DNA from 3 places in the Clostridium pacaense genome. Region 3 is predicted to be linked to each of the others. Evidence: a T-box and tRNA genes for the amino acid it is inferred to sense, from the RefSeq annotation. Region 3 holds a T-box; the other regions hold tRNA genes.
The links. A T-box is a leader RNA that pairs with one kind of tRNA and senses whether it is charged. The one in region 3 lies ahead of leuS (leucine--tRNA ligase), so its partner is inferred to be a tRNA-Leu.

Region 1 (8,274 bases), on a different contig from region 3:
TTGCAAAGGTACAGGGCAGGACCAATGAATACAGGGCATTTATCCTGGATGGGAATGTGCTGTCTGTAACAGCCAACTCCAACCAGGATGCTTCTCGGCCCAGGGTGCCCATGTCCCTGGTCCGTCAGTTCACCGGGTTGAACAGCCATTTCTATACAGTGGACTTTGCAGAACTGGAAGACGGTTCATGGACAATCATAGAAACAGGGGATGGGCAGGTATCAGGCCTGTCTCCGAATCAGCTGGTATTTCCGTTCTATGAGGGGATAGTGAACCGCGGGTAGTTCCACAGGCGTTTAATACATCATCCATACCTGCAAAGTGCATAAAATTATTTTTCATCCATCCTAAAGTTTGTGCACACTTTTTTTAAAGCCTGTGCTATTATAATAGACGTAACCCCCCCAATACATTATATAGTTTTTGCTACACCCCATAAGAAACGAAATACCTTCTCCTAAAATGACCAGTTCCCCGACTGGTCATTTTAATTTTACCATTTTCCGTTTACTTTCATGGAATCTTTCTTTGTGTCATTGAATATAATATTAGGCCGGCATTTATATTGGCTGGGGAAAACATGTTGAAAGAGGGGGAAACATGACACAATTGGAATTAGTGGCAGAAGTAGGGGGAGAGGCAGCCAGGCTTGCATGGATATACGTTGAGGGCCTGCTGACATTGACGGAGCTGGTTAATATACTGGGGGAAAGAAAGGCAATGCTGATACATCAATATGTAAGTGACTGTGCGGTATGAATGTGGTATAATATTGAGAAAATCCGCATGCAATATCAAGAGAGGGAGATACCATGGAAGGACTGAAGGGAATCATTGTAATTGCTGTCATTGCCGCAGGTCTTCTGTATGCAGGCATATGGGACAGGCATCACAGGAAATAGGACGTATAAACCAGTAGGTTCCAGGTAAGGATCAGGAATATATTGACAATCAGGCATATGGACACAGACGGCCGCCGCGGCCACTGTCTGAATGCACAGATACCGCCAATCAACAGCCAGACAATAAAAGAAAAGCCTAAAAATGGAATGACAGCCAGATAAGGCAGGTAATCCATGGGCCTGTGCAGGAAGAAACCAGCTATATAATAAAGAAGGTTACACAGCGATGTGAGTATGGAAATAACGGCCAGGACGCAGCCCTTTATGTAGCCGCGTACAACCGAATAGACAATCCCGCCTAATAATATAAGTGGAATGATGAACCAGATTGGCTGTAGTTCCATTATTACCCCTCCCGCCGAATGTATGTTCTTATTCTATCACAAATCTACAAAAATTTCACCACTTTTCTTTAGAGAAATAAAATCCTATGGTTTTATGGATGTAACTTTGCTATAATGAAAGAGTCGCACAGAGGAATAAAGCGGAGGGATTATGAGAATAGAAGCCTTAAAATACCGTAATAACAATTTGGATATCATTATTTTTGTGGACTTTGATGTGCTCAGCGGTGAACATACAAAGCGGTGGAGCATTGCGGAGATAGCGTATAAGAAGCTTATGGTGAACAAGTATAATTTTCTCAGTGATACATATTGCGATGACGATGAATATTATCAGATGCCGCCAAAAGAGCGGGAAATGTATATTCTGAAAAAGCAGATGGAATTTGCAGGCGAGGACAGATTAAGGGAAGCACTGACTGCTGCCTGGAATAAGATCAAACCGGATGCAGACCAGATACTTGGATTAAAATAGAACCGGAACCATATCATCATATAATGGCAGGATATGGCAAGAGAGACAAAACCGTTCATGGCTTTGTCTCTTTTTTTATCCATACAGGTTCTGCCATATACGGTCATTCCTATCCATATATGGTCATGTTTAGACTTCTGTATTTTGGGATAAAATATAAAGAAAAGCAGAAAATGGAAATCTGTATACAAAATATAAGGAGTTTACATGAAAAAAATATTGATATCCGGTATGGCAGCCTTTATCCTTTCTTTGGCGGTTCCCTGTGCAGTATATGCAGAGGAATATATGGACGGCCGGACAGAAGATGGAACAGCGCTGTCAGTACAGGCCATGGCAGTAACAGAGGATATCCACCGTGTGGTGGATGTGCTGAAGACAGGGAGGATGGATGAAGGCAGCGCCGGGGATGCTTCCTTTTGGCAGCTGGGCGCAGGAACATTTTCCATGAGCAGGAACATCATGGAGGCAGCCCAGGCCCAGGCGCCTGCAGGCGCCAGATTATCCTCCTACACACAGGATGATTTATATATTTTAGCCCATGTAATCTGTGGTGAGGCACAGTCCTACCCGGATGATGAGCAGCTTTACGTGGGTTCTGTTGTCCTTAACCGGGTCAGCCACCCGTCATTTCCTGATTCGGTAAGCGCAGTGGTGTTCCAGCGCGGGCAGTATGCATGTACCTGGGATGGGAACTATTACAGGGAACCAACGCCGCAGAACTGGGCTAATGCCCGGTATTTACTGGAGCATGGAAGCGTCCTGCCCGGCAATGTGGTATGGCAGTCAGGAGGCAGGCAGGGCAGCGGGGTATATATAAGGACCAGATACCACTGTTATTGTTACTGACTGTTTCCGGCAGCCGGATGCTTCATATCCGGGGACCGTGCTGGCTGAATGGAATGAGGAATTCAGGGATACCCGCCGCATAGGGGGCAATATCGTACTGCTGGTAATAGATAATGATTCCGTCCGGCACTAAGAAGAAGTTCCCGGGATGGAAATCTTCCAGCTGCAGCCGCTTTCCGGATGTAAAATCCCATGTATCGGAATAACGCATGACTGAACCGTGTGCCCCGCCCATATAGGTGGATTCATCCCTGTATAAGCTGGTAATACAGCCGGAGTTAAATGTCACCGTATAGTCTGACGTGAACCCGTACATCTCAAAGGCCGGATGATTGTCCGGGATATAGCGGGCGGCTTCCACGGCCTGGGGATAGAGTACGGTACGGCAATAATCCTCCTTCCCTGCGGCAAGGTCCGCATAATATCCGTTGATAAATGCAGCAGCTGTCTGGCTGCAGTCAGAGGTAAAGACAGGGTAGCGGATGGTATATCTGAAAACAGGGATATCTTTATAATACAGGATGTTGCTTAAGGTGTCAGGGGATATGGTCTGCATATAGGCTCCAGAAGATCGTTTATCTGTTATACATTATATGCAAAAAATACTTGCCAAAGTCCCTATCCTGTGATAAAATAATCAACGTTGCTAAGATAAGCCGGCATGTCGGAATGGCAGACGAGGCGGACTCAAAATCCGTTGATGGCGACATCGTGTGGGTTCAAGTCCCACTGCCGGCACTACACCCTTGGCAGGGAGAAGTCTCAGAATTGACGTGTTTGCGTCACTTTTGGGACTTTTTCTTTTATAGGCGTCCGACGGTGCATATGTTTTGTTGAAAAAGCAAATGATTTATTGTATGATGTAAGAAGATTTGATGATTGGGACAGACAGGAGGTGCGGCTGTGACCTGCAGGGAAGCGGAACGTCTGGTAATGCCTTATATCAACGGCAGCATTACGGATGAAGAGTTGGAGGAATTCCTGAAGCACATTGAAGGGTGCGGGGAATGCCGGGAAGAGCTGGAGATTTATTTCACGGTGGACGTGGGCATACGGCAGCTGGATGAAGGGACCGGGACCTATAATATCAAGGGCGCCCTGGAGACCGCGCTGGAGCTGTCCAGGCAGCGTATCCATACACTTATGCTCCTTAAGACAGCCAGATATGCAGTGAATACCCTGTGTTTCTGGGCGCTTCTCATGATATTGGTGCTCCAGTTCAGGATGTGGGGGCAAAGCGGCTTTTTGGGATTATAGAGAAAGGACTATCAAAGGATGGATAAATTAGTTTTAATCGACGGACACAGTATTCTTAACCGGGCATTTTACGGGGTACCGGACCTGACCAATTCGGAGGGCCTTCATACCAACGCGGTGTACGGTTTTTTAAATATCATGTTTAAAATCCTGGAGGAGGAAAAGGCAGACCATCTGGCGGTTGCCTTTGACCTTAAGGAACCCACCTTCCGGCATAAGATGTACGATGCCTATAAGGGCACCAGGAAACCCATGCCGGAGGAACTCCACCAGCAGGTGGACCTGATGAAGGAGGTCCTGACAGCCATGGGCGTGCCGATCCTGACCCTTGCAGGATATGAGGCGGACGATATACTGGGCACGGTTGCCAGGAAAAGCCAGTCACAGGGCATCGACGTATCGGTGGTCTCCGGTGACCGGGACCTGCTCCAGCTGTCGGATGAACACATTAAGATCCGCATCCCCAAAACCAGCAGGGGAGGGACCGAGGTCAAGGATTATTATCCTGCGGACGTGGAACGGGAATACCAGGTGACACCCACGGAATTCATTGACGTAAAGGCCCTGATGGGGGATTCCTCGGACAATATACCGGGCGTTCCCTCCATTGGTGAAAAGACGGCCACCAGCCTGATTGCTGCCTACAAAAGCATTGAGAACGCCTATGCCCACCTGGATGAGATTAAGCCTCCCAGGGCCAGGAAAGCCCTTGAGGAGCATTACGACATGGCCCGTATGAGCAAGGAACTGGCCACCATATGCACGGACTGTCCGGTGGAATTTAACTATGAGGATACCAGGATTGACAATCTTTATACGCCGGAAGCGTACCAGTACATGAAGCGTCTGGAATTCAAGTCCATCCTTTCCCGCTTTGACGCCTCCGCCATGGGGGATGCGTCCGCTTCCAGCCTGGAAGACCATTTTACCCTTATCCGGGATGAAACGTCTGCTGCGGACGTGTTTGCCAGGGCGGCTGCCAGTGGCGTGACAGGACTTCAGCTTATCATAGGAACCCAGGCAGGCGCCAAGGCGGCAAAGCCGGAGGCGGCAGAACAGTTGTCCTTCAGTTTTGATGAAAACGGGGAGGTAAAGGCAGGCAAGAAGGCAAAATCCGGCCTGAATCCGGTTACCGGACTGGCCCTGTGCCTGGGGGAAGAGGATATCTATTGTATGGCGGCCGGAGAGAAGCTGTCCGGGGAGTTCCTGATCCGGCAGGTGAAAGCCCTGTGCGCCTTAAAGCCTGGCTCCAGCCATGAGGTATGGGTGCTGAACCTTAAGGAAATGCTGCCTTATCTGGAAACAGGGGATACCGCTCCGGTATATGACGGCGGGGTGGCCGGATACCTCTTAAATCCCCTTAAGGACACCTATGGGTATGATGACCTGGCAAGGGATTACCTGGGCCTGACCGTGCCGTCCAGGGCAGATCTGCTGGCCAAGGCGGATCTGGGGGACGCCCTTTGGAATGAAGATGCCAGGGCAGTGACCTGCGCCTGCTATATGGCTTATACGGTATGGAAGGCAGCGGCGCCCCTGACGCGGCAGCTCAAGGATACCGGCATGTACGGTTTATACAAAGAGATTGAAATGCCACTAATCTACAGTCTTTACCACATGGAACAGGAAGGCGTCAAGGTGGAACGGGCCGAGCTTGAAGAGTACGGCAACCGCCTGAAGGTGCGCATCGTGGACCTGGAGCAGGAGATTTACCGCGACACGGGAAAGGAATTCAATATCAACTCCCCGAAACAGCTGGGGGAAATCCTCTTTGAGGACATGAAGATGCCTGGGGGCAAGAAGACAAAGACCGGCTATTCCACGGCAGCGGATGTGCTTGATAAGCTGGCGCCTGATTATCCGGTGGTCCAGAAGATACTGGATTACCGCCAGTTGACAAAGCTGAACTCCACCTATGCGGAGGGCCTGGCCGCCTATATCGGTGAGGACGGCAGGATCCACGGTAAGTTCAACCAGACCATCACTGCCACTGGAAGGATCAGCAGCACGGAGCCTAACCTTCAGAATATCCCTGTGCGCATGGAACTGGGACGGGAAATCCGAAAGGTTTTCGTGCCAAAAGAGGGCTGTGTGTTTGTGGATGCGGACTATTCCCAGATAGAACTGCGTATCCTGGCCCATATGTCAGGGGATGAACGCCTGATTGAGGCGTACCGTTCCGCCCAGGACATCCATGCCATCACTGCCTCTGAAGTATTCCATGTGCCCCTTGGGGAGGTCACGCCCCTCCAGCGGCGCAATGCCAAGGCCGTGAACTTCGGTATTGTTTATGGAATCAGCGCATTCGGGCTTAGTGAGGACCTGAGCATTTCCAGAAAAGAGGCAGTGGAGTATATCAATAAATACTTTGAGACTTATCCGGGGGTAAAGATATTCCTGGACGGCCTTGTAAGCCAGGGCAAGGAACAGGGATATGTGACCACCCTTTACGGCAGGAGAAGGCCGATTCCCGAGCTTAAGTCCGCCAACTTCATGCAGCGCCAGTTCGGCGAGCGGGTGGCCATGAACTCGCCCATCCAAGGCTCTGCGGCGGATATCATGAAGATTGCCATGATTGCAGTGGACCGTGAACTGCGGGCCAGGAACTTAAAGTCCAGGATCGTGCTCCAGATCCACGATGAACTGCTCATTGAGACAGCTGAGGACGAGATTGGGACGGTAAAGGAAATCCTGGTGGATAAGATGAAACATGCGGCTGAACTCAAGGTTTCACTGGAGGTGGAGGCCGAGGTGGGCAGATCCTGGTTTGATGCAAAGTAAAAAGGCATGTCCGGGGATGTAAAAGGAGCAATCAGAATTGGAAGAATGTGGGAACGTTAAGGATAAATTCATTTTAGGCATCACAGGCGGGGTAGGTTCCGGGAAAAGCAGGATCCTGGATATCCTTCAAAAGGATTATGGATTTCATGTAATCCAGGCAGACCAGGTTGCCAAAGGGCTGATGGAGCCGGGAATGGAGGGCTACCATGCGGTGGTGGATTATCTGGGGCCATCTGTTTTAAAAGAGGACAAAAGCCTGGACCGGGCCGTCATGGCCGACATCATTTTCCATGACCCGGTAAAGAGGAGACGGGTGGATGAACTGACCCATCCCCTTGTATGGAAGGCTGCAATGAAGGAGGCCAGGGAGGCCAGGGAAGGGCGGGTGGTCATAGAGGCCGCCATCCCCTCAAAAGAATTCCGTGACAAGTGTAGCAAAATGTGGTATGTTTATACATCGAGGGAGAACCGCATGGAGCGTCTTAAGACGGGCCGCGGATATACCCGTGAGAAGACATTAAGCATCATGGACAATCAGGCCAGTGATGAAGTGTTCCGGTCCTTTTGTGACTCGGTCATTGACAATGATAAAAGCCTGGAAGAGACAAGGATGCAGATTGCCGCGCTGATGCGGCACATATCCCCGTAAGAGGACTAATTAGGAAGAGGACTGTACAGACATGAGAATGGTAAGCATTGCAAGCGGAAGCAGCGGGAACTGTATTTACATAGGTTCCGATGACACACATATCCTGGTGGACGCGGGTATCAGTAACAAGCGGATCCAGCAGGGCCTCAATGAAATCGGGCTGACCGGGAATGATATGAGCGGTATCCTGATTACCCACGAACATTCAGACCATATTAAGGGGCTGGGCGTATTATCCAGGAAGTACCATATCCCTGTTTACGGGACCAGGGAGACATTGGATGAGATTGCATGCTCAAGCAGTCTTGGGGAGTTTGACAGGGAACTGCTTACGCCTGTCTGCCCGGACGTGGATTTCATGCTGGGCGACCTGCATGTGAAGCCCTTCAGCATTGACCATGACGCCGCCAACCCGGTTGCATACAGGGTAAGATGCGGCAGCAAGTCAGTTGCGGTTGCCACGGATATGGGTCATTTTGACCAGTACATAATTGACAACCTGCAGGGGCTGGATGCGCTTTTGCTGGAATCCAACCATGATGTCCGCATGCTGGAGACAGGTCCTTATCCATATTACCTGAAGCGCAGGATCCTGGGCGACCACGGCCACCTGTCCAATGAAAATGCAGGCAGGCTGTTAAACTGCGTGCTGCACGACAAGCTTAAGAAGATTTTCCTGGGCCATCTCAGCAAGGAGAACAACTACGAGGAACTGGCCTATGAAACAGTAAGGCTTGAGATTGACGAGGGCGACTGTCCTTACGGGGCTTCTGATTTTTCCATATCGGTAGCTGGCAGGGACTGTATGAGCGAGGTCGTGTATCTGTAAAAGGATGAAGGATAAGATATGTTTTAATCATATCGGCCGGGTAATATACCTGGCCGGTATTTTTATGGCTGTGTTTTAAGGTCAGTGTTTTAAAATAAAAAATCTCAAAACCAATGCAGACATTTTGGGGAACATATGCTACAATGTACGAAAGATAAATTTACACCCATGTATTTCCGGGAAAACAA
Region 2 (8,274 bases), on a different contig from region 3:
ATGGAGGATCCGGCTGTCATCTTTATCCTCAGGAACAGCCTGTTTCCCTTCCCCAGCCGAATCCTCCTCCAGGGCCTTCCACAAAAGCAGGGCCTTTCTCTGGCGCGGATGCTCCGTATCAATCCTGAGGATGGTCAGCTCATACCAGCACCAGCCCAGCCCTTCCCTGACACGGTGCTTCCAGGACTGCTTTAACAGTCCCTGCGCAAAGAACCCGGGCATTTCCTCCTTCCATGCAATCTGCATGTACTCCCGGTCTTCCGGTTTGACCATCTCGGAAATATACCGTTCTGCCGCATCCTCCAGGCGCTCTCCCTGAAAGGCACGCTTAATCCGGAGATTGGGCGCATATACCAAGTGATAGCTTCCCGAAGAAAAATCCACCTCGGCCACCATCGTATTCTCATAACGCAGCATGGCCAGGTATTTCAGCTGCTCCAACTGAAGCGCGCTGATGCCGTTCTCAACCGCAGCCTGCTCCTGGTCCTGCATGTTAAGCGGGTCCCCAAAGGGCACATTGCCGTCGGCATACTTCTGGCACAGGGCGGACAGCACCGGCAGCATCGGCTTAAAGCATTCCATCAGCCTGGGGGAGTATGTGCCGCATTCCCCATTGAGGATCATATTGGCGGCCTGCTGGTAAGGGATTGCCTTCTTATATACCCGGTCCGAAGTCAGGGCGTCAAATGCATCCACCACCGACACGGCCTGGGCGCAGACCGGGATTGAATCCCCGCAGAGTCCTTCCGGATATCCCTTTCCATCCCACCGTTCATGGTGATAGCGGCAGATATTATAGGCATACTGCAGATATTCCTTGTCACTCATCCTCCCCAGGCTTTCCAGTATCTGGCATCCCTTGGTGGTATGGGTCTTCATCACATTGAACTCTTCCGGGGTCAGGCGCCCGGGCTTGTTGAGGATGCGGTCCTCAATGGCAATCTTGCCAATGTCATGGAGGGCTGAGGCAGATGCAATCACCTCAATCTTATGCTGGTCCAGTCCATATTCCGGACAGTTTTTGGCCAGTTCCTGAAGAAGGACCTTGGTAAGAAGGCGGATCCGCTTTATGTGCTGGCCCGATTCCAGGCTCCTGTACTCAATGACAGAGGACAGGGCGTCCACCAGCACGTCATTGGATTCCTTCAGCTTATGGGCCTGCTGGTCCACCATGTCCTCCAGGTTATGCTTATGCAGGTAAAGCTCAATGATATTATGTACACGCCGCTTCACCACATGTGGCTCAAAGGGCTTTACAATGATGTCCGAGGCGCCCAGGTCAAAGGAGCGCAGTTCCCCTTCCAGGGAGTTATCTGCTGTAATGACCACCACCGGCACCTCACCCAGAAGTCCGCTGCCCCCCATCTCCTTCATGACCTGATATCCATCCATAACAGGCATGACCACATCCAGCAGCATGATTGCTATATTGCTGTGATACTGCTTCAGAAGCAGAAGGGCCTGTTCTCCGTTCTCAGCTTCCAACAGATGATATTCTTCCTGGAACAAACCGCTCAGTATGACCCGGTTAACCTCCATATCATCTACTATCAGAATCGTATCTCGCTGACGCATGTCAATTCTTCCTCTCTACGGATCCCCGTGAATCCGCACTTCCGTTCCATGGAGTATTTTTAAAGAAAGCCTTTTTCCAGAATCCCGCAGATTTCATCATATGCGGTTTTCAGGTCAGGAAAAGTCCCGGCCGCCGCCCCATAATCACCGCCCCTTATCAGGTTCACCATCTCAGATGAAATATCATAAAGCTTTGTAAGCCCCAGGTTGGCCGTCAGCCCCTTAAAGGTATGGGTGGCTGTCAGGGCCTTCTGCTCATCCCCTGCCGCAAATGCATCCGACACCATCCCAAAGGTTGGGTCGGATAAAAACTTATTAAGGAACCGCTCATAAAGCCCTGAATTGCCGCTGAACCGCCTCACTGCGCCCTCTGTATCCACCCCAGCCTCCTGAAGTGTAAGTATTGTATTTAAATCCATAATGCCTCCTTCTACCGGAACCGGACATGAGCGATTCCCACACTGCCGCCGGTTTTATATACACATCGTCTGATCTGTCACTCTCAGGTCATATGTTCTTATCCACATGTTTTCATTTTAGCATATCCCATCCCAAATTACACCTGTATTTTGTAAAATCCCGGGCCTGTCCCAAGGTGTGTCCGGAACCACATGCGCAGAAAAAAAGGAACCTTTGCAATCCAGCAAAGATTCCTCTTACAAATAGTGCGGGAGATGGGACTTGAACCCACACGATCATACAACCACTAGATCCTTAGTCTAGCCTGTCTGCCAATTCCAGCACTCCCGCAACACGAATGATAGTATATCACAGAGTTTTTAAATTGGCAACTATTTTTTGAAATTTTTTCTAATTTTTTTTATGTATGTTTTATGCGCAATAAATTTGGTAATCACAGGAAATTTTTTTGAAAATAGTGTTGACAAAAAGGCCAACCTATCTTATAATAACTTTCGTTGCCTGAGACAACAGCCTGGCATCAGACGCAGAAGTGGCGGAATTGGCAGACGCGCACGGTTCAGGTCCGTGTGGTAGTAATACCTTGAGGGTTCGACTCCCTTCTTCTGCACTTGCAGGAAAAACCCGGATTTCAATTATGGAATCCGGGTTTTTTGTTTACTGTCACTTCATAGCCAGGACACAGATCGTATCATCTGCATCTTCACATTTTTTACCGGCAACATTGCCGTAGAACTGTATCCGGCCAAATCCGGCCTTCCTCAGATCCCGTTCCAGCTCTTCAAATGTAAAGGTATGCTCCCAGATATTATAATAGGCGGTTCCATCTTCCATCCCAACCACATACTGGTTCAGGAATGTGTTGTCCTCATCATACCGCCAGAACGAATGGAGCAGCAGGTATTGTTTCTCATGCCAGAAACCATTTTCCTCCACCTTCCAGTCCCTGGTTTCTTCCATCCCGCTGTATCTTACCGGTTTGAACACATCGAACAGCAATGCGCCTTCCGGGGCCAGGGAATCGTAAATGCGGGCCAGCAGCGTCATCCGCGTATCCCGGGCCAGCACGCCAAAATCACAGTATATCAGGGTAATCAGGTCATAACAGCCCCCAAGGCCGGACGCCGTATAGTCCTTCCGGCAATATTGGATTGCCAGACCCTTCTGTCCGGCCGACTCACGGGCGAACCCGATGGAGCGCCTCGATATGTCCACGCCGGTCACCTCATACCCCTTATGGCAGAACAGTTCAGCATAAATACCCGGACCGCAGCCCAGGTCCAGAAGCCTCCTGTAACGTTCAGGCGGAAGCAGGGATGCAATCCACCCTGCGGATTCCCTTACAAAATCCATCTTCCTTGTTGCGGAATCGAATCCTTCATCCAGATGCGCGGCCAGCATCTGCTTTGATATATGTGGGTCATCCCACATATTCACAGGCGAGGCCTCATATAAAGCTGGTTTTTCTTTTAACATTTTCAATAAATTCTTCATGATATCCTGTCCTTTCAATTTGGATTACGGCAGCTTACGGTAACTATGGGGATTAAAAAAACTGTGGAAGAATCCCACAGTTAATGTTAAATCGTATTAACGCGGAATTCCTGATAATCATGCTGGCACGACAACAGAACCTGTGGATACAGGCCTTGTCCCTTATGCAGTTCTGATCATCTTGGTTTCCACGTTCCACTTATGCTACTGATTGTGCAGCATCAAGTGCGCCGGACAGAATCATCTCCTTTATAGTTACCGTAACCCTTATTATACCAGCCTTTACATCAGAATACAATGTTTATCATCCGAACCACCTGAGGTAATACCAGGGCGGGAATATTTTCCCAACCTGGTCAAGGACATCCAGATACCGTCCCGCGTCAATGAACACCGGGCAGAACAGAAGGCTTCCGATGACAAAAAAAGGAATGATACAGCACAGGACCTGGGGCCTGCGGCAGATAACCTTTAAAAGCCAGGAAACAGCCGTCACAGCCATACAGTAGACCGCCATTGCCACGATTTCCTTTACAGGGCCAACAAGGCTTCTGCTGGCCCACAAAGCCAGCAGGCCGGACACGGCTGCCATGGCCACGGGAGCCGCCATGGATGCAAGGCGGCAGGGCGTCCTGTAACCATAGGAAAGGGGCAGGAACAGCCCTCTCTCCTCATCCCCGCACAGCACCACGGCCCCGTAAAGGCCTGTCACGAACACGTAAACAGCAACCATGCCCCTTACCGGGAACACAGTCTCCTGAGTCTGCGTACCGGGCAGGTCTGCGGCCCCTTCCTGACCCTGAAAGCTGTATTCAAACCGGAAGGTGCTTCCATTGTCAAGCCATTTGTCATACAGTGCGCCGGCCTCCAGGGCAGATTGTTCCCTGTCCCTGCTTCCCGGCGCTCCCAGGGAATCAAACAGGCTTTCCTCCGCCACATAGGCTGTCAGTAAATCCCGGTCGTAAATCTCCATCAGCGCCGCAAACACGGTTTCCGTGGATAGGGATGCCGCCACGGTGGAGGGAGCGGAATAAACAAGGATGCTGCGTCTGTATTTGCCGGAATCCAGTTTTTCCCGGAGTCCCTCCGTTATCACATAGCCGCATTCCGCCCGTCTGGAAGCCACCTCATCCTTTACCTGTTCCTCATCCCTGCATGCGTAAAAACGGAACATACCCGCATCTACGCCCCGCCTGCGGTTCACAAGGCTTTCTGCCAGCCGCCGGCCCAGTTCATTCCCATCGCCTCCCTGGACGCTGACAGCAATCTTAATCTCCTGCTCCTTATGGCCCTGGCTCCTGTCTGCCGCCAGGATTCCAAGGGGAAGCAGAAGGAGGATGACCAGGAAGGATGGCTTTCGCACATACCGCTTGCAGGACAGGAGGAACCAGATCATGACCTTTTTCATCGTCTTCCCACCTCCACCCACAGGCTGAGCAGGAAGCATACCGCCATGACAGCCGCCAGCCTGACAAATATGACAGGGTCCATGACAGACGTCACCGCCATCTTCATGCCCTCCATGAATATATAGGACGGCAGGAACGGCGCTGCCGCCCGGATGGATGCCGGAAGGAACACCAGCGGAAGGAATCCGCCTGCCATGAAATGCATGGCCGTCACGGTCAAAAACAGCAGCATGACGCCTCCCATCAGGCTTCCCGCAGCCTGATACAGGAACACGATCATGGAAGCAGCCGACAGGCATACGGCGGTCACAGGCAGCACGGTCTTCACCCCCCATGGAATGAATCCCGCGCCGCCGGCCGCTGCCGCCGCCGGAAGTGCAACCGCTGCCAGAAGCAGTCCCAGGCCCAGTATCCTGACCCCCAGGACCGTCACGTTCCCGATTCCAAGTATCTTAAGCTTCTGTTTCATCACGGGACGGGCCGGTGACAGGTACGCCGATACGGGAATGGCACACAGAAGCAGGAACAGCACCGCCGCGCTGATACCATAAAAATGCAGGGTATCCACATCCCCCGTGGCAGTCACCTTCATATTCCTGAAATAATCCATCCTGGGAAGGCTATATCCCATGAAAATCCGGTTCAGGTCCGCCTCCAGGACAGGGATGGAGTCCGTCATGCCTTCCAGGACGCAGAGTTCATCCCCGGCGTAGATTCCCGCCTGGCTGGCCCCCAGGGTCTTGGCCCCTGCGTCCGTCAGTTCCTTGAATATCCTGCCCTCCAGACCCGCGCCCCCAGGCAGTACAATCCGCACAGGCGTGTTGGTCCCGTTCATGATATCCTGCACAAATCCTTCAGGCACTTCCATCACCGCGTAAAGCTTCCCTTCCTTCAGTTTCCGGATGCCCTCTTCCTTGTCCATATATTCAAAATCACAGATACTTTTTACGCTTTCCAGGGAGCTGACCATGGCCACCGCCTTCTGTGCCACGGCATCACCCTCAGGAAGCACTACCCCCACGGTAATCCTCCCTGCTGCCTGCTCCCCATACAACATCCTGCTTGCCAAAAAGGCAACCGTAACCGCTAATAGTAACAGCACGATTGCCCCTGCAATGATGTGGGGAAGCTTTTTACATGCTCGTTTTAACTCCAGCTTGAGATAAACCAGACGTGCAGACATATTTCCCCATTCCTTTTTGTTATGATCCGGCCCCGGCCCATCTCCGGACGGAAATGAACCAAAGGCCCTGTTTTATTCCTGTTTTACCGTTTTTGGCATCAGCCCATGGGAACTTCAAGCTGTCCTGAAAGTCCGATGATGCCGAATACCATTTCCATAAGGACATTGTTCCAGTCCTCTTCGGTTGCTGACAGTATGTCCATCGGCTCGCCATCAAGAGGTGTTACCTCAGCGCTTAACGGACGGCTGTAAAGCTCGCCGCTGAGTACCATGTTCATGGAATTATCCATGGCGGCAATCTCCAGGGCATCGATATCCATATGGTAAGCCTTGCCCTTTTCCATCTGGTCCACAATACCGGTTGCAGACATCTTAAAGAGCTGGGAACCCTCGCCTCCAAGTTCCACAGCGGCATGGTAGCTGCCGTCATTGGAATCATAGGTGCCTGTGTACATGAAGTTATAAACAGATGCATCCGGTGCAGTCACATCCACCGACAGGTCGCAGGTCAGCATCTTTCCGTCATAGGTTCCCTGCTTTGACAGGTCCACCTTAACCGTGTCGTCTGCGTCTTCCAGTGTTATATTGCCCTTTACGTTCTGTGTCAGGTATGCGCCGCCTTCCAGCGTAAGGTTAAATGTCACTGCAACATAGCCCTCTTCTTCCGCAAGCGAATCATCCACGTACAGGTTGGTGCTTCCCTCTAACGCCGCAAGGTTACCGTCCTTATCCACATAAACCGTCATCTGGATATCGGTCAGGGACTTGTCCAGATATGTAATCATCTCATCCACAGCGTCTTTTACTTCATCGTAGGCCTGTTCCTGCATCTGCTCGGCAGACATGGAACCCATGCCGGTCATGGCGCTGCCCATCAGCTCGCTCATCCTGACCGTGGCTTCCAGCTGTTTCAGGTAATCCGCCTTCAAGGTCTCATCCTGAAGGAAGAAATCAGAAGAGGTGCGCAGGAATTCAATCATGGAATCCTTGCTGATCGTCACATCGTATCCCTGGCAGCTGACCTGTGCGCCGTTCATGGTGTAGGTGCCCTTGTCAGCCTTCTCAACGGTCATGGCCGCCTTGAAATTCTCCTGTGCATTGCTGCCTTCCCTGTAGCGGGTAAGCAGGGCTTCGATATCAAATGGGGCCTTGCCCTCTTCCTCAGCCTTCTCGGCCTCGTCGATCAGGTCTGTAAAGTATCCGGCCAGTCCGTCCACATCCACACCGTTCTCTGCCAGCAGAGGACCTACTGTAGGTGAATTTTTAATGCGCTCCCCAAGGCCTTCTCCCAGGTCCAGGGTAAACACCCTGCCGCTCAGTTCAGGAACCGCCATCATCAGGGTGTCCTCACCGTAGTAGGCATCCAGGTTAGCCAGGTCCATCCCATTATAAATCACACCCATATTAAAGGAGGATTTTCCATTTGTCTTGTCACTCCTGCCCTCGAGACGCAGCCCGCTTCCCGCAAACTGGTTTACATCCGGGTCGGAGCAGCTGTCCATCTTAAGGGTAAGACCGCTTTCCATGTCAGCCTTAAGCGCTGCCTCTGAGAAATCCTTAAAGCCGAACAGTTCCTCTGATGGGAACACCTGGCCTTCGGTATAGACCTTCTCAAATGCATCGATTACCACCTGCTTGGGGTCTTTGGCATTCATCTTCACGTATGCCACTGCCGCGACGGCAATCACTGCCAATACCGCGATGACCGCGAACAGGATCTTCAGGAACTTCTTGTTTGGCTCCGGTTCGCCTGACGCCGGTACCGGAACCGACATGGGACCGTCTGCCTTTGGCTCTTCTGCCTTGACAGCAGGCTCTGCTGGTGATGGCTCTGTCCCGGCCTCTTCAGCAGGCTCAGTAACCGTCTCTGCCGCCTCCGGCTGTCCTTCTTCCGGCGCCTGCGCCTCTGCGCTGACCGTCCCGGCTTCTGCTTCCCCATCTGCCTGGGCATCCATGGCAGGCTCTGTCCCTGCCTGGGAATCCTGGCCTTCATCTCCCATAGGAGCGCCGCACTGGGTACAGAACTTTACGTCTTCCCCGTACTCAGCACCACATTTTTTGCATTTCATTCTTATTTTCCTCCCTTACATCAGGTCCATGCCGGGTGGCATGTGCCTTCGTATTTCTATCGAAACTGGCGGATCAGCTCTTCTGCTGACGAACCATTAACGATCTTTGTCAAACGGCATTGCT
Region 3 (8,274 bases):
ATCATTGCCTCTCTTCACGTCAGTGTGGCGGGCAGGAATTTTTATTTCCATCTTTTCATAATAATATATGAGCTGATCATGCTTATCTCCATATCCCTGCGGCCCGGCGGACCATTTGTGAAACCCCGGCGGACCGCCTATTTCCTGCTGTATCTGGTGCTCATCCTGGCAACCGCCTGTGTGATGGCCGGGCAGGCGTGGGCCGGCAGGGAAAAGGACAGCCACCGCTGTTATTTCAGGATAGAGCATGGGTACATGGTATTCTTCAGTTTCTGGGGACTTGCCGTTACCCTTAATGACCAGCTGGGTGGGAACGGGCTGACGGTTTATAATTATGTGATATTAATCATGGCCATAATGTCCATGATGAAGCCGTGGAAGACAGCCCTGCTGTTCCTTGTGAATTTCCTGCTGCTGAATCTGCTGCTGCCATATTTCCCTGATCCGGCAGGACTGAATCACGGTTATAACAATCTTATGAACAGCCTGTTCCTGTCCCTGGCGGCAATTGTGATTAATACAAGCCTGTACAATTCCAGGATTCAGGCCAAAATGGATGAGATGACCATCAACAGGCAGTACCGGCAGATTGAGGCGGCCAATAAGATTTTAAGTAAGGAAGCCCTTTTGGATGCACTCACCGGACTTCAGAACAGGAACAGCTATACAAAGGCAGTGCAGGCTTTGGTTGACACGGAGGCCGCATCCCTGACCTGCATTTACGTGGATGTTAACGGACTTCATGAACTGAACAACCATCTGGGACATGAGGCAGGTGATACCATGCTGAAAACGGTTGCCGGTATCCTGCTGCGGCATTTTAGGCCGGATGAGGTTTTCAGGATCGGCGGGGATGAGTTTGTGGTGCTTTGTAAAAACATTACATATCATGAAATGGTCCGAAGGACAAAGGATGTATGCAGGGAGGCCGGGGAGGCAGAATACTCACTTTCCGTAGGTCTGGATTGGAGGGAATCCAATCTGGATATCAATGAAATCATCCAGACAGCTGAAGCAGATATGCAGAAAAACAAAGAAGAATATTATTCCTCAAAAGGGGGAGAACGCCAGCAAAGGATATTAGACAGGAAGGTGGAGCGGATCATAGCTGAAAAAAGGGATGCCGAGCGGTTCATGCGGGTCCTGGCGCCTGCATTTAAGGGAGTATATTTTGTCAATCTGGAAACAGATACGCTGCGCCAGATTTTCATTCCAACTTATTTTAAGGAAATGCTGGAAGAGTCCAACGGACGGTTCAGCAAGGCCCTTATGCTTTATGCCGGCCGCATGGTGAAAACCGGGTACATCCCTGATTTCAAACAGTTTTGTGATTACACGTACCTGGAACAATTGCTGGATGGAGAAGACATACCTGAACTCATATATGAGAAAAAGGACGGGTGCCGGTTAAAGCTGAGGGTTTTGAATTTCAGCACTTATTCCGGCAGCCCAAAAGAAACACTCTGGATTTTTTCCGACCTGGAAGAGGCCTTATGATTTTATCCGCTGATTCCTTCTACCTCATCCACTGGAAGGGAGAATGCAACCGCATGTTCGCCGGTTTCCCGCAGCACGGTTTCGCAGATAGCCCTTAGGATAGGCTGCTTCTGCATGGATGGGGTGAGGATCAGGAGGATGGCTTTTTCTTGGGAAAGGGTCAGGCCGAAAATCTTCTTTTCCTCATCGGAGCCGATTTCACGCGCCTTCACAAGGGTGCCGCCGTGGCATCCTGCCTTCCGGGCAGCTTCCATCACAGGGATGGACAGGTCGGTATGGATGACAGTTGCTATCAATTCGTAGTTTTTATGATCTGACATAGGGGTATCCTCCTTGGAACTGGCAGTGTGGTGGGGATGCTGGCGCGCATCCCGATTCTTCAGGCGGCCCAAAGCCGCAATGCTGATTCCTGAAAGCGGAATGGAAAATGCAATCCCGTGGCCTGGTTTATGGAATTCCAATTCATTTTTCAGGGCGTCCATCAGATGATGGGAGTCCGGGGCGGATGCAATACCCAGGACCAGGTCTTTTTCCGGTTCATCCAGACCAAGACAGTCCATGATGGCGGAGCTGGCTGTTCCGTGGCCCCTGGCAATCAAGAGGATTGAATGGTCATGTTCCTGGAAAATGGCAGCGGCCCGGTTGCCTTTGCCGCGGTCTACGATGGCGGCCATCCATTTTATATGGTTAGGATTCATAGGGGTCCTCCTTCTCTAGTTCAATAAATTCACTGCCCATATCAATAAAGGACAGCTGTGCGCTGCTCTTTTCCCTCCGCGTCTTAAACTCATAGGACAGGCCGATAAGCTGTATGATGATAAGAGGGGTCATGGCTACCATGGCCACAATACCGAAGGCGTCTTTTAAAATGTCACCGCCCAGCGCCTCGCATGCCCCCATGGCAAAGGGCAAAAGGAATGTGGCCGTCATGGGGCCGGAGGCAACACCGCCTGAGTCGAAGGCAATGGAGGTGAAGACCGGAGGGACAATGAAGGACAGTCCCAGGGCAATCGCGTAACCTGGAAGGAGCAGGCTTAAAAGGGGAAGGCCGGTAAGTACCCTGAACAGTGAAAATCCCAGGGACAGGGCCATGCCCACGGAAAGACCTTTCATCATGGCTGCCTCTGATATGGTGCCTCCGGTCATGTCAGCCACCTGCTTGTTAAGCACCTGGACGGCTGGCTCGGCTTTTACAATGAAGTAGCCGATCAGCATTGCCACGGGAACAAGGATCCACCGGTAAGGAAGGGAGGCCAGCTGCTTACCAAGATAGCTTCCCGCGGGCATGAAGCCTACGTTGACGCCTGTGAGGAACAGGGTCAGGCCGATGTAGGAGTACAGCATGCCCACCAGGATTTTCACCACCTGCCTGCGGCGCATTTTCAAAAAGAAAATCTGAAACAGGATATAGAATGCAAGAATGGGGAAAAGGGCCGTAAATACCTCCAGGGCATACTCCGGCAGTTCGTGCTGGAATGCCAGCCACAGGTCCTGGGAGTTACTGATGGAGGGAATGGACATGGGTTCATATGTACCGGAAGAGGATTGGTACACAAGTCCAAGTATCATCACGGAGAGGATAGGGCCGATGGAACACAGGGCCACCAGCCCGAAGCTGTCACTGTCCTGGTTTTTGCCTTGGCCAATGGAAGAAAGCCCCATTCCAAGGGCCATGATGAAGGGGACCGTGATGGGACCGGTGGTAACGCCGCCGGAATCAAATGCCACTGCGAGGAAGTCACCTGGAATGTAAAAAGCCATGATAAACAGGATGATGTAGCAGACCATAAGGATATGGGAAAGGCTCCAGCCGAAGAGGGAGCGAAGGAACGCAAGGGCCAGGAAAAACCCGACGCCTGCAGCTACTGCCAGTATAAGAACCATGTCAGGTACGGCGGGTGTCTGTCCTGCAAGGACCTGAAGGTCCGGTTCCGCTACCGTCACCACTGCGCCGATGATGATACATGCCGTGATGATGATTGGAAGGCGCTTTGCCCGTGCCAGCTGCGCCCCTACCTTTTCACCGATGGGCATCATGGCCATATCCACACCAAGGGTGAAAAATCCCATACCTATGATCAGGAAGGCCGCGCCAGCCAGGAACAGCATCAGCGGATCCAGCGGAATAGGTGCAATCGTAATCCCAAGAATCAATACGATACAGGTAACGGGCAGCACAGATGATAAGGATTCTGTGATTTTTTCTTTTAACTTCTGATTCAATAAGTTACCTCCTGTCGTCCGTTATTTTGTCCGATATGCCTGGTACAACTTATGTATCAAGGGCATACGTCAATTAAAGCTTAACATAGGGACAAACGGAAATGCAATAGGAGGCAGTGTTAGAGTTATGTTAAGATTTCCTCTGCAATACGGACATCTCAAAAATACAAAACTAAGAATGATGATGACGGCAAAAAGCATATATTACATCTTACCGTCCGCCTTCCATGGACAGAAGATGGTTTGAACTCAACGGAGCGTTTATTGTAAATGAGTTTTTTAGTTTTATAATTATGGACAAGGAGAGAGAAAAATGGATAATGTGAAAATTGGAAAATTAATTTACCAGCTAAGAAAAGAAAACCGTATGACACAGTTACAATTAGCCAATCAGATGAACATAAGTGATAAGGCGGTCAGTAAGTGGGAAAGGGGACTAGGCTGTCCGGAATTATCACTGCTGCCCGAATTATCAAAAATCCTTAATGTTGATTTGGAAAAACTGCTATCCGGCGAATTGGACGCTAACGAGATACTGGGAGGTAACATGAAGAAAATGCACTTTTATATGTGTCCTAATTGCGGAAATATGGTTACTGCAATGACGGAAACCGACATATCCTGCTGCGGTAAAAAAATGAAAGCATTACAGCCGCAGAAAGCCGATGGGAATGAGAAGTTAAATGTAGAAAGAATTGAAAATGATTTTTATATCACGGCTGACCATGCAATGGAACGTGAACATTATATCGTATTTGTGGCACTGCTGACAGGGGACAGTATCCTGATTAAGAGACAATACCCTGAATGGGGACTGCAGGTGCGTATTCCTGTTTCTGGTCATGGGAGATTACTTTGGTACTGTAACCAACATGGATTATTTTATATGGAACTATAAGCATGGGTATAAGGACGGACAGGTTGGTTATTATGAAACATTGACCCCGCTTTATGCTTCTTTCCAAGCCGTATTATTTTCCGTCTGTTGAAGCAGGAAAATTGATAAATTTCTTCATTCCCTGTAAGACAAGGATTGAACCAGATACGGTGAAGTAGTATAATATACCCATTCCCTTTATGGATATATGATATCTGGAAGGGATGGAACCGGAAAATAGATACAGGGAGAACGGGTACATGACATTATATGAAAGAACAGGCGTGCCGGCAGCCTATATTGACAGGGACGGGGAACACATCTATCTGTTTGACGGCAGTCCCGCGGCCTACATACACGGGGACGCAGTGTATGGGTTTGACGGAACCCAGTATGGCTGGTTTGAAAAGGGATGGGTCAGGGATTTGGACGGACTTTGCGTTTTTTTTACGGAGGAAGCCCGGATTGGAGGCCCGGCCCAGCCGTCCAGATATGAGACTCCGGCCAAATGGGCCAGGGCAGCCAGGCCAATCCGGCGTTCCAGGGAAGCCAGGCATGCCAAGACAGCCTATAAGGCGGCATGGTCCGGGATGACGTCCAGGCAGTTTTTTCACCGGTAATGGTTGACACTGTTTCGGAAATATGCTAAATTAAGAATCAGTGTAAATACGCTGATAGGGAGTAGTAGGTAACTGGATGGATACAGAGAGCCGGCGGATGGTGCGAGCGGGTGACAAAAGGTTATTGAACTGGCCCTGGAGTAGCTTGCCCCAACATAAGACTGCCGGACACACGGGGGTCAGGGTCAGTAGGGCAGGCCGGAGACCTTACCGTTATAAGAGGAATAAGTGCATGCATGAGCATGAACCAGAGTGGTACCGCGTGAGGATTTAAGCCCCACGTCTCTAGCAGTAGAGGCGCAGGGCTTTTTTATTTCATAGGAACCTTGAATAACCAATGGAGGAATGAAATCATGGCAACACAGTACAATCACAGCGCCATAGAGAAAAAGTGGCGGGAGAACTGGGAAGAGAAGCCCATCAATGTCAATGATGGCAAAAAAGAAAAGTATTATTGTCTGGATATGTTCCCATATCCTTCAGGCAGCGGCCTGCATGTGGGCCACTGGAGGGGGTATGTCATCTCCGATGTATGGAGCAGATACCAGCTGTTAAAGGGCAAATATGTCATCCATCCAATGGGATGGGATGCCTTCGGCCTGCCTGCTGAGAACTATGCAATCAAGATGGGCGTCCATCCTGCCAAGTCCACGGAGGCCAACATTTCCAATATAAAGAAGCAGATCAAGCAGATTGCAGCCATCTATGACTGGGACATGGAAGTGAATACCACGGATCCGGAATTCTACAAATGGACCCAGTGGATTTTCGTCCAGATGTTCAAAAAGGGCCTGGCATATGAGAAGGAGTTCCCCATTAACTGGTGTCCTTCCTGTAAGACAGGACTGGCCAATGAGGAAGTGGTAAACGGCTGCTGCGAGCGCTGCGGCACCACTGTGACCAAGAAGAACCTGCGCCAGTGGATGTTGAAGATCACAGCCTATGCCGAGCGCCTGTTAAATGACCTGGATAAGCTGGACTGGCCTGAGAAGGTTAAGAAAATGCAGACAGACTGGATTGGCAAGTCCTATGGCGCTGAGGTGGATTTCCCGGTTGATGGACGCGATGAGAAAATCACCGTGTACACCACTAGGCCTGACACCCTTTACGGCGCCACCTTCATGGTGCTTGCGCCTGAGCATGAGCTGGCTAAGAGCCTGGCCACGGACGATACAAGGGAAGAGGTTGAGAAGTATATCTTTGATTCCTCCATGCGTTCCAATGTTGACCGTATGCAGGCAAAGGAAAAGACAGGCGTATTCACGGGCAGTTACGCCATCAACCCGTTAAACGGGCAGAAGACGCCTATCTGGCTGTCTGACTATGTGCTGGCTGATTACGGCACGGGCGCCATCATGTGCGTGCCTGCCCATGATGACAGGGACTTTGAGTTTGCTAAGAAGTTCGGCCTTCCCATTGTACAGGTCATTGCAAAGGACGGCGTTGAGATTGAGGACATGACCGAGGCCTATACTGAGGCAAGCGGTATCATGATTAATTCCGGGGACTGGAACGGCATGGAATCTTCCGTGCTTAAGAAGGAAGCGCCCCACATGATTGAGGAGAAGGGCTTTGGCCATAAGATGGTCAATTACAAGCTCCGTGACTGGGTATTCTCCCGCCAGAGATATTGGGGAGAGCCGATACCGATCATCCATTGCCCCAAGTGCGGCTGTGTCCCGGTCCCGGAGGAAGAGCTTCCCTTAAGGCTTCCTGATGTGGAGAGTTACCAGCCCACCGGAACCGGTGAGTCACCTCTGGCCGGAATTGACGAGTGGGTCAATACCACATGTCCTGCCTGCGGCGCTCCCGCGAAGCGCGAGACTAACACCATGCCCCAGTGGGCGGGTTCCTCCTGGTATTTCCTGCGCTACGTGGACAGCCACAACAGCGAGGAACTGGTTTCCAGGGAAAAGGCGGACAAGTATCTTCCGGTTGATATGTATATCGGCGGCGTAGAGCATGCGGTGCTCCACCTTTTATATTCACGTTTCTATACAAAGTTCCTGTGCGACATCGGGGCAATTGATTTTGATGAGCCTTTCAAGAAACTGTTCAACCAGGGCATGATTACCGGTAAGAACGGTATCAAGATGAGTAAGTCCAAGGGTAATGTGGTATCCCCGGACGATCTGGTAAGGGATTACGGATGCGATTCACTCCGCCTCTACGAGCTGTTCGTGGGACCGCCGGAACTGGATGCGGAGTGGGATGACCGCGGCATTGAAGGCGTTTCCAGGTTCCTTAACCGTTTCTGGAACCTTGTGATGGATAACAAGGACAAGGACATCCAGGCATCTAAGGAAATGATCAAGCTGCGCCACAAACTGGTATACGATATCGAGTACCGCTTTAACCAGTTCAGCCTGAATACGGTTATTTCCGGTTTCATGGAATATAACAATAAGCTGATTGACCTGGCTAAGAAAGAGGGCGGCATTGATAAAGAGACCTTAAGGACCTTCGTTACCCTCCTGGCACCATTCGCACCCCATATCGGCGAGGAACTGTGGCAGCAGCTGGGCGGCACGGACAGCGTGTTCCATTCCCAGTGGCCGGAGTGCGATGAGGAAGCCATGAAGGATGATGAGATTGAAGTGGCTGTGCAGGTAAACGGAAAGACACGTGCCATCATCAATGTGGCTGCCGACATTTCCAAGGAAGATGCCCTGGCAGCGGGCAGGGAAGCTGTCAGGGATAAGATGTCCGGCAGCATTGTAAAAGAGATTTACGTTCCCGGCAAGATTATCAACATTGTTTGTAAATAAGCTCCATATCAGGGGAAAAGCGCATCAGTCCTGCAGGCTGTGCGCTTTTTCTGATAATTGTAAGAAAAAAGAAATACCCATACGGGCGGGTGCGGGTTATAATGATGGAAGTAAAATAAGGCAGAGGTGACTACATATGAGACAACATGGATGGATGGCAGCGACGGCCCTGGCGGCAGGTATCATGGCGGCCCTGGCAGTGACCGGATGGGCGGCACAGCCGGGCCTGGGTACGGCGAAGGCAGGTCTGCGCGGTACGGCGGGATACCGCCTGCAGGCAGAAGAGAAG

Region 1: it encodes a tRNA-Leu, which carries the amino acid that the T-box ahead of leuS (leucine--tRNA ligase) is inferred to sense. The anticodon was not compared.
Region 2: it encodes a tRNA-Leu, which carries the amino acid that the T-box ahead of leuS (leucine--tRNA ligase) is inferred to sense. The anticodon was not compared.

Annotation. Positions count from the first base shown of each region.
Region 1 covers NZ_JAJFEB020000001.1:28,168-36,441, forward strand. Annotated here, with positions in the region: gene LK536_RS29780 (ATP-grasp domain-containing protein) at 1-284, shown strand, start outside; gene LK536_RS29785 (hypothetical protein) at 601-759, shown strand; gene LK536_RS29790 (hypothetical protein) at 890-1,246, opposite strand; gene LK536_RS29795 (hypothetical protein) at 1,398-1,721, shown strand; gene LK536_RS29800 (cell wall hydrolase) at 1,929-2,570, shown strand; gene LK536_RS29805 (DUF3298 and DUF4163 domain-containing protein) at 2,593-3,126, opposite strand; tRNA gene LK536_RS29810 (tRNA-Leu) at 3,226-3,308, shown strand; gene LK536_RS29815 (zf-HC2 domain-containing protein) at 3,450-3,827, shown strand; gene polA (DNA polymerase I) at 3,846-6,608, shown strand; gene coaE (dephospho-CoA kinase) at 6,646-7,257, shown strand; gene LK536_RS29830 (MBL fold metallo-hydrolase) at 7,289-8,086, shown strand.
Region 2 covers NZ_JAJFEB020000020.1:20,222-28,495, forward strand. Annotated here, with positions in the region: gene LK536_RS52760 (sensor domain-containing diguanylate cyclase/phosphohydrolase) at 1-1,575, opposite strand, end outside; gene LK536_RS52765 (Hpt domain-containing protein) at 1,635-1,994, opposite strand; tRNA gene LK536_RS52770 (tRNA-Leu) at 2,242-2,325, opposite strand; tRNA gene LK536_RS52775 (tRNA-Leu) at 2,522-2,605, shown strand; gene LK536_RS52780 (class I SAM-dependent methyltransferase) at 2,659-3,489, opposite strand; gene LK536_RS52785 (hypothetical protein) at 3,794-4,897, opposite strand; gene LK536_RS52790 (ABC transporter permease) at 4,894-6,081, opposite strand; gene LK536_RS52795 (zinc ribbon domain-containing protein) at 6,180-8,150, opposite strand; gene LK536_RS52800 (ABC transporter ATP-binding protein) at 8,207-8,274, opposite strand, start outside.
Region 3 covers NZ_JAJFEB020000017.1:27,348-35,621, forward strand. Annotated here, with positions in the region: gene LK536_RS51345 (sensor domain-containing diguanylate cyclase) at 1-1,497, shown strand, start outside; gene LK536_RS51350 (hypothetical protein) at 1,500-2,195, opposite strand; gene LK536_RS51355 (DUF1538 domain-containing protein) at 2,185-3,720, opposite strand; gene LK536_RS51360 (helix-turn-helix domain-containing protein) at 4,034-4,618, shown strand; gene LK536_RS51365 (4-fold beta flower protein) at 4,858-5,217, shown strand; T-box leader at 5,260-5,507, shown strand; gene leuS (leucine--tRNA ligase) at 5,571-7,985, shown strand; gene LK536_RS51375 (L,D-transpeptidase family protein) at 8,122-8,274, shown strand, end outside.